2 regions of the Pantoea sp. GW821-FHT03E06 genome follow, and region 2 is predicted to be linked to the other one. Evidence: predicted binding sites of a transcription regulator. Region 2 holds the regulator's gene; the other holds the start of a gene.
What was found. Region 2 encodes PhoB, which activates phosphate uptake and scavenging genes when phosphate is short. Its sites were predicted from a motif close to CTGTCATAAAACTGNCNNAT; they were not measured.
Positions count from the first base shown of each region.

Region 1: a site for PhoB is predicted at 2,089-2,108, ahead of phnC (phosphonate ABC transporter ATP-binding protein). Genes of this name have one in related genera too.

Region 1 is NZ_JBWKUG010000001.1:2,543,603-2,548,207, reverse strand. It holds gene phnL (phosphonate C-P lyase system protein PhnL) at 1-231, shown strand, start outside; gene phnM (alpha-D-ribose 1-methylphosphonate 5-triphosphate diphosphatase) at 228-1,364, shown strand; gene phnN (ribose 1,5-bisphosphokinase) at 1,364-1,894, shown strand; gene phnC (phosphonate ABC transporter ATP-binding protein) at 2,161-2,991, shown strand; gene phnD (phosphonate ABC transporter substrate-binding protein) at 3,018-3,944, shown strand; gene phnE (phosphonate ABC transporter, permease protein PhnE) at 4,027-4,605, shown strand, end outside.
Region 2 is NZ_JBWKUG010000001.1:994,221-998,825, forward strand. It holds gene sbcD (exonuclease subunit SbcD) at 1-1,165, opposite strand, end outside; gene phoB (phosphate response regulator transcription factor PhoB) at 1,363-2,052, shown strand; gene phoR (phosphate regulon sensor histidine kinase PhoR) at 2,067-3,380, shown strand; gene AC07WB_RS04520 (PstS family phosphate ABC transporter substrate-binding protein) at 3,559-4,485, shown strand.

The DNA of each region.
Region 1 (4,605 bases), 1.5 Mb from region 2:
CAGCGCGTCAACATCGCGCGCGGTTTTATCGCCGACTATCCGGTGCTGCTGCTGGATGAACCCACCGCCTCGCTGGATAGCGCCAACAGCGCCGCGGTGGTGGAACTGATTGAACAGGCGCGCGCCCGCGGTGCCGCCATTGTCGGTATTTTCCATGACGAAGCGGTGCGTGCACGCGTCGCCGATCGCCTGCACGTCATGCAGCCAGTGAACACAGGAGCAGAAGCATGATTATTAACAACGTCCGGCTGGTGCTGGAGCAGGAAGTGGTGGCCGGATCGCTGGAGATCCGCGACGGGCGCATTGCCAGTTTCAGCGACAGTCGTAGCCAGCTGGCGGGCGCGCTGGATGGCGAAAACGCCTTTCTGCTGCCGGGCCTGGTAGAGTTGCACACGGACAATCTCGATAAATTCTTCACGCCGCGACCGAAAGTCGATTGGCCCGCGCACTCGGCAATGAGCAGCCACGATGCGCTGATGGTCGCCAGCGGCATTACCACGGTGCTGGATGCGATTGGCGTGGGTGACGTGCGCGATGGCGGCCATCGTCTGGATAATCTGACAAAGATGATCGACGCGATTCAGGACAGCAATCGCAAAGGGATTAACCGCGCCGATCACCATTTGCATCTGCGCTGCGAGCTGCCGCACAACACCACGCTGCCGCTGTTTGAGGCGCTGATGAACACGCCGGAGCTGTCGCTGGTGTCGCTGATGGATCACTCGCCGGGCCAGCGTCAGTACGCCTCGCTGGAGATGTATCGCACCTATTATCAGGGCAAATATCAGCTCAGCGACGCGCAGATGGATCAGTTTGAACGCGAACAGCTGGCGCTGGCCGCTGAGTTCTCGACGCCGAACCGCAACGCCATCTCCAGTTTGTGCCGTTCGCGCGGCATTCCGCTGGCCAGCCACGATGATGCCACGGCGGCCCACGTCGCCGAATCGCATGATGTTGGCAGCGCCATCGCCGAATTTCCCACCACGCGGGAAGCAGCGCGCGCCTCGCGTGAATGTGGCATGCAGGTGTTGATGGGCGCACCGAATATCGTGCGCGGCGGATCGCACTCCGGCAATGTAGCGGCGGCGGAACTCGCCAGCCACGGCCTGCTGGATATTCTCTCCTCCGACTACTATCCCGCCAGTTTGCTCGACGCGGTGTTCCGTTTGGTCGCCGATGAACGCAATACGCTGACGCTGCCGCAGGCGGCGGCGCTGGTGACGTGTAATCCGGCGCAGGCGATTGGCCTGCACGATCGCGGGCGCATCGCCGAAGGGCTGCGCGCCGATTTAGTACTGGCGCATACCGATCATGGCCATTCACACATTCGCCACGTCTGGTCGCAAGGCAAGTTGGTGTTCTGATGGCGCGCCTCATCTGGCTGACCGGACCTTCGGGCGCGGGCAAAGATAGCCTGCTGAACGCGCTGCGTGAGGCACCGCCGGATAATCTGTTGATCGCCCATCGCTACATCACGCGCGCAGCCGATGCCGGCGGCGAGAATCATGTGGCGCTGAGCGAGGCGGAGTTCCGGCGACGTGAAGCGCTGGGGCTGTTTGCCGTGAGCTGGCAGGCGCACGGTCTGCATTATGGGCTGGGCGAGGAGATCGATCTGTGGCTGGCGCGCGGTCTTAACGTGCTGGTCAACGGTTCGCGCCTGCATCTGCCGATAGTGCAGCAGCACTATGGTACGCAGCTGCTGCCGCTGGTGTTGCAGGTGTCGCCGGAAGTGCTGGCGAAGCGGCTGCGGCAGCGCGGGCGGGAGTCAGACGTTGAGATCGCAAAACGTCTGGCGCGTGCGGCCGAACCGCTGCCGGCACACTGCTATGCGCTGAATAACGATGGTGCATTGCGCGATACGCTCGAGCATTTGCGGCAATTGTTGGCTGATTGACCGTAATACACACCGCCGCACCCGGTCGCCATAAATGGCGACCTTACGCCACCGGGCATGCGATTTTGTAGGGGCGCCATTTATGGCGACCTCAATACACACCGACGCGGCAGGTCGCCATAAATGGCGACCCTACGACGGGCCAATGTGCATTTTTCGCGTCCGTACCACGCTGTCACCGTTTAATCACTTTACTGTCATCAAGCTTTCATGCGATTTGCCCGTAATAGCGGGCAATCAACCACTCAGAAGAGATGGAGTGCATCATGGCACAGGCATTACTGAAAACCGTCGTCGACAATCCGTTCCCGCCCATCACCGGGCAGGGCAACAAGGTGCTGTCGGTGCAAGGATTGTGTAAAGCGTACGGCGCTAACAAGGTGCTGGATAACGTCAGCTTCGATCTGCATGCGGGCGAGCTGGTGGCCGTGATTGGTCGCTCAGGCGCAGGCAAATCGACGCTGCTGCATATGCTGAACGGCACCATCAGCGCCTCACAGGGCGCGATTCTCAGCAATCGTCAGGGCGAAGTGGATCGCGATGTGGTGACGCTGAACAGCCGCCAGATGCGTGAATGGCGCAGCGAATGCGGCATGATTTTCCAGGATTTCTGTCTGGTGCCGCGCCTTGATGTGATCACCAATGTGCTGCTCGGCCGTTTAAGCCAGACCTCAACGCTGAAATCGTTCTTCAAAGTCTTTTCCGAAACCGACCGCGCTCGCGCCATTGAACTGCTGCAGTGGATGAACATGCTGCCGCAGGCGCTACAGCGTGCAGAAAACCTCTCCGGCGGCCAGATGCAACGCGTGGCGATTTGTCGGGCGCTGATGCAGAACCCGCGCATCCTGCTGGCGGATGAGCCGGTGGCGTCACTCGATCCGAAAAATACCAAGCGCATCATGGACGTGCTGCGCCAGGTGAGCGAGCAGGGCATCAGCGTGATGGTCAACCTGCACTCAATCGAACTGGTGCAAAGCTACTGCACGCGTGTTATCGGCATTCAGCGCGGCAAAGTGCTGTTTGATGGACATCCTTCCCAGTTGACCGACGGCCTGATGCATGAGCTGTACGGCGACGAAATTAACCAGCTCCACTAACTTCCACGGCAAGAGAACAACCACCAATGAAACTGACCTCTTTAGCTTTACTGACTATGGCGATGGCTTTTGGCGTTAACGCAGCGGATGCACCAAAAGAACTGAACCTCGGTATTCTCGGCGGCCAGAACGCCACACAGCAGATTGGCGATAACCAGTGTGTGAAAGATTTCTTCGACAAGGAGCTGCAGGTGGATACCAAACTGCGCAACTCCTCAGATTACTCCGGCGTGATTCAGGGCCTGCTGGGCAACAAGATTGATCTGGTGCTGAGCATGTCGCCTGCTTCTTACGCCTCGGTTTACCTGCAGAACCCGAAAGCGGTAGATATAGTCGGCATTGTGGTGGATGACAAAGACGGTTCACAGGGTTATCACTCGGTGGTGATCGTCAAAGCCGACAGCCCGTACAAAAAACTGGAAGACCTGAAGGGCAAATCGTTCGGCATGGCCGATCCGGATTCCACCTCAGGCTTCCTGATGCCGAATCAGGCATTCAAGAAAGAGTTTGGCGGCACGGTTGATGATAAGTACAACAACACCTTCTCCAGCGTCACCTTCTCCGGCGGCCACGAGCAGGACATTCTCGGCGTGCTCAACGGCCAGTTTGATGGCGCGGTAACCTGGACATCGCTGATTGGCGACCGTGAAAGCGGCTATACCTCCGGCGCGTTTGGTCGCCTGATTCGTATGGATCATCCGGACCTGATGAAGCAGATCCGCATTATCTGGCAGTCACCGCTGATCCCGAACGGCCCCATTCTGGTGAGCAACAACCTGCCCGCTGATTTCAAAGCGAAGGTGGTGGCCACCATCAAGAAACTGGATAAAGACGATCACGGCTGCTTTGTTAAAGCGGTGGGCGGAACCCAGCACATCGGCCCGGCAACCGTGGCGGATTACCAGAACATTATCGATATGAAGCGTGATTTGATGAAGGGTTCGCGCGGGTAAGCGATAAAACGGTGCGCATTAATGCGCACCCTACATTGTAAGGTCGCCATTCATGGCGACCGGGTTACACAGGAATCCCCTCTTGACCGATTTCGAACACTACTACCAACGCATCCGCCGCCAGCAAAAGCGCGACTCGCTGCTGTGGTCGCTGCTGTTGCTGGCGCTCTATCTGGCCGCGGGCAAGATGGCGGAATTCAATCTGCTCACCGTCTGGCAATCGCTGCCACACTTCTTTGATTACATCGGCGCAACCCTGCCGGTGCTGCACCTGCCGTTGCTGTTTGCCGATGGCAAAACCGAAGGTTCGCTGGCCTATTGGGGCTACCGTCTGCACTTCCAGCTGCCGCTGATCTGGGAAACCTTACAGCTGGCGCTGTCGTCCACCATCGTGGCGGTAGGCATTGCCGCCGTGCTGGCGTTTTTCGCCGCTGATAATACGCAAACGCCGCGCAGCCTGCGCATCGCGATCCGCGCCTTTGTCGCCTTTCTGCGCACCATGCCGGAGCTGGCGTGGGCGGTGATGTTTGTCATGGCATTCGGCATTGGCGCCATTCCCGGCTTCCTCGCGCTGGCGCTGCACACCGTCGGCAGTTTGACCAAACTGTTCTACGAAGCGATTGAGAGCGCCTCGGATAAACCGGTGCGCGGCCTCGCTGCC
Region 2 (4,605 bases):
GCTGCTCGGCCTGCTCAGCATCCAGCTGCTCTTCCTGCGCCAGGCGGCGGGCAAAAACCTCTTCGACTTTTAATTCGCTCAGGGTTTCGTTTTCCAGACGTTCCAGGCTGCGCTGCCGCTGCTCGCGGCTGCGGCGCACCAGCAGCACTTCAACCGGTAGATTTTCTGTTAATGCTTCGATGCGGCGCTGCAAATCGCTGAGATATTCCTGCGTAGTGATCTCAATATCCAGCCAGGTAGGATGTTCGCTGGCGCGCTCGCTGAACTGCGCCAGCTGATGTTCGATCTCCGCCATTGAGCCTTTAAGCATCTGCATCGGCTGGAATAGTGGAATGGTCAACGGCGTAACGGCATCAAGCGTGGCGCTGAACTCCAGTAGAAACACGCTCTTTTCACGCCCAAGTTCGTCAAAGCTGAGCGGGATCGGCGAGCCGCTGTAGCGAATATGGTCGCTGTTAGCGATGCGCTGTGCGCGATGAATGTGGCCGAGCGCAATGTAATCAGCCGGTGGAAACGCCTGCGCCGGAAAGGCATCCAGCGTGCCGATATAGATGTCGCGCACCGAGTCACTTTTGGTGACGCCAACGGTGGTGAGATGGCCGGTGGCGATAATAGGCAGTTTGTTCGTCAGCGCCTCGCGCTGCGCCAGGGCGGCGGCAAAGCACTGCTGATAGTGCTGCTCGATCGCTTCCAGCAGCGAAAGCTGTTTCTCGCGCCCGGATTGTCCGGCCTGGCTGCGCAGAATATCGCGCGGGCGCAGGTAAGGAATGGCGCACAGCAGCGCGCCCGGCGCGCCATCGCGCTGCTTCAGCGTTAGCACCTGCTGCTCGCCCTGCGGTGTGGCGCTGGTGATCACCTGGGTATTCAGGCAGGCCAGCAGCTCGCGCGATTCATTCAGGGTGGCAACCGAATCGTGATTGCCCGCCAGCACCACCAGCTGACAGCCGCAGGGCTGCAGCGCCACCACAAAGCGGTTAAACATTTCACGCGCATAGCTCGGCGGCGAACCGGTATCAAACAGATCGCCGGCGATAATCAGCGCATCCACCTGATGCTGCACAATCTGATCCAGCAGCCAGTCGAGAAACGCCTGATGTTCCCTGGCGCGACTTTTACTGTAAAAGAACTGGCCAAGATGCCAGTCAGCGGTGTGAATGATGCGCATGTATGCTTCCTGCTAAATAAAAACAATGCGCAAGTATAACGGCTTCAGTAGCAAACGAAAAAAGGGGATTTTGCTTGTCACATTTCTGTTTTTTATCTATTTATCACGGGGCGGGGTTTTCATAAAAGTGTCATAAAACTGACGCATAATGGCGCCGCAAATCCCAGTGACACGGTGTCACACTAGCAGGAGTTACAATGGCTAAGCGCATTTTGGTTGTGGAAGACGAAGCTCCCATCCGTGAAATGTTATGTTTCGTGCTGGAACAGAATGATTACCAGCCTATTGAGGCGGAAGATTATGACAGCGCGATTGGTAAGCTGATCGAACCCTGGCCTGATTTAATTCTGCTGGACTGGATGTTGCCCGGTGGCAGTGGCATTCAATTTATTAAACATTTGAAACGCGAAGCGATGACGCGCGACATTCCGGTGATGATGCTGACAGCGCGCGGTGAAGAGGAAGATCGCGTGCGTGGCCTGGAAGTGGGCGCGGATGATTACATCACCAAGCCGTTCTCGCCGAAAGAGTTGATGGCGCGTATCAAAGCGGTCATGCGCCGAATTTCACCGATGGCGGTGGAAGAGGTGATTGAGATGCAGGGTTTAAGCCTCGATCCCTCCTCGCATCGCGTGATGTCCGAAACCACGCCGCTGGAGATGGGACCGACCGAATATAAATTACTGCACTTCTTTATGACCCACCCGGAACGCGTCTACAGTCGCGAGCAGCTGTTGAACCACGTCTGGGGCACCAATGTGTATGTCGAAGATCGTACCGTCGATGTGCATATTCGCCGTTTACGCAAAGCGCTGGAGCTCACCGGCCACGATCGCATGGTTCAAACCGTTCGCGGAACAGGGTATCGTTTCTCTGCCCGCTACTAAACGGAGTTTTTACCGTGCTGGAACGACTCTCCTGGAAGAGATTGTTGATTGAGCTGGCGCTGGTGTGTTTACCTGCGCTGGTGCTCGGTCTGTTGTTCGGTTATCTGCCGTGGCTGCTACTGATTGCCGTCACCGGCGTGTTGTTTTGGCACTTCAGGAATCTCATGCGCCTGTCGCACTGGCTATGGGTCGATCGCTCCATGACGCCGCCTGCCGGGCGCGGTAGCTGGGAACCGCTGTTTTACGGTTTGTATCAGATGCAGCTGCGTAACCGCCGGCGTCGGCGCGAGCTGGGTAACCTGATCAAACGTTTCCGTAGCGGCGCAGAATCGCTGCCGGATGCCGTGGTGCTTACCACCGAAGAGGGCACCATTTTCTGGTGTAATGGCCTGGCGCAGCAGCATCTGGGCTTGCGCTGGCCAGAGGATAACGGGCAGAACATCCTCAACTTACTGCGCTATCCCGAGTTTTCCCGCTATATCCGTCAGCGCAATTTTGACGCGCCGCTGACGCAGATCCTCAATAATCAGCATCATATGGAATTCCGCGTGATGCCTTACAGTGAAGGGCAATGGCTGATGGTGGCGCGCGATGTCACCCAGATGCACCAGCTGGAAGGCGCGCGACGTAACTTCTTTGCCAACGTTAGTCATGAACTGCGCACGCCGCTCACCGTGTTGCAGGGTTATCTGGAAATGATGGATGACGCAGTGATGAACGAGCGCACGCGCAGCAAAGCGCTGCACACCATGCAAGAGCAAACGCGCCGCATGGACAGCCTGGTAAAACAGTTGCTGACCTTATCGCGTATTGAAGCGGCGCCGGCCATCGATCTGAAAGAGACGGTAGATGTGCCGGGCATGCTGCTGCTGCTGCAGCATGAAGCAGAAACGTTGAGTCAGGGACGTCATACCCTCCATTTCCATACCGATCCGCATCTCAAAGTATTTGGCAATGATGAGCAACTGCGCAGCGCCATTTCCAATCTGGTGTACAACGCGGTGAACCACACGCCGGAAGGGACGCGTATCGACATCAGCTGGCTGCGTACCAAACAAGGCGCGCAGTTTAAGGTGTGCGATGACGGCCCCGGCATCAGCGAGCAGCACTTGCCGCGCCTGACTGAACGCTTCTATCGCGTGGATAAAGCACGTTCGCGCGCCACCGGCGGTAGCGGGCTAGGGCTGGCGATCGTGAAACACGCGTTGGGCCATCATAATGCGCGGCTGGAGATCACCAGCGTGCCGCATCAGGAAACCTGCTTCAGCTTTCTTCTGCCACCACGGTTGATTGTGGCTAACGTGGCTCAAGAGCGTGTTAACACCTAGTGAGTCAATTTATTGCCTATGCATTCAGGTGCGCACCCTACGAAAACCCAGCTCCGCAAACGTAGGGGCGCCATTCATGGCGACCTATTCGCGCCTCGCTGGCTGCCATGACGCATTTAATTGCGCGATAAATCGCGCCGCGACAGAATAGAGCCCTTATTGAATTGCGGAACCACTCATGAAATCGCTGTTGCTCTCCTGCTTGCTGCTTTGCTCTGCTTTAGCGCACGCCCAACAAACTATGCTGACGGGTAATCTCAGCAGCGTGGGATCGGATACGCTAGGTTACCTGATGACGTTGTGGGGGGAAGATTTCAGCCGCCAGTCACCGGGTGTGAACGTGCAGGTACAGGCGGCGGGATCCTCAACGGCGCCTACCGCACTGGCGGCGGGTGCGGCGCAGCTGGGGGCAATGAGCCGTCCGATGCAGAGTGATGAACGTCAGCTGTTTATCGCCCGCTACGGCTACCCGCCGCTGGCGGTTCCGGTGGCGATGGATGCGCTGGTGGTGGTCGTTAATCAGGACAATCCGCTGTCGCACATCGCGCCGCAGCAGCTTGATGCGCTGTTTTCCATTACCCGACGGTGTGGCGCGCAACAGGTGCCGCAGCACTGGGGCGATCTCGGCTTGAGTCGCGGCGCATGGACGACGCGCAGCATTCAGCGCTACGGCCGCAACTCAGCTTCAGGTACCTGGGGATTTTTTAAGCAGCAGGCGCTGTGTAACGGCGATTTTCGGGCGGATGTCGCTGAATTTCCCGGTTCCGCAGCGGTGGTACAGGCCGTCGCCGCCACACCGAACAGCATTGGCTACGCTAGCTTTGGCTTTCATCTCAGCGGTGTGAAAATGCTGCCGGTGGATACGCCGGCGGGCGAAAGCGTGATGCCGGATGCCGAATCCATTCGTAGCGGCCGTTATCCGTGGTCGCGTCCGCTGTATATCTACGTGAATAAAGCGCCGGGCAAACCCTTACCGCCGCTGGTCAATGCCTTCCTGCATCAGGTGCTTTCACCACAAGGACAGCGGCGGGTGAGCGAAGCCGGTTATCTGCCGTTATCGGACAGCCAAATGGCACAGGCGCGTGCCGCCATTGAAGGAAATTGAAGAACGTGCATCTGATCATGAAATTCCTTCATGTGAGCTGAAATTTCTTCTATTGCCGGGATGAGCATAGCGTGGCACTCTTCTTGGACATGTAGCCATCCAGATGGCTAAAATAACCCA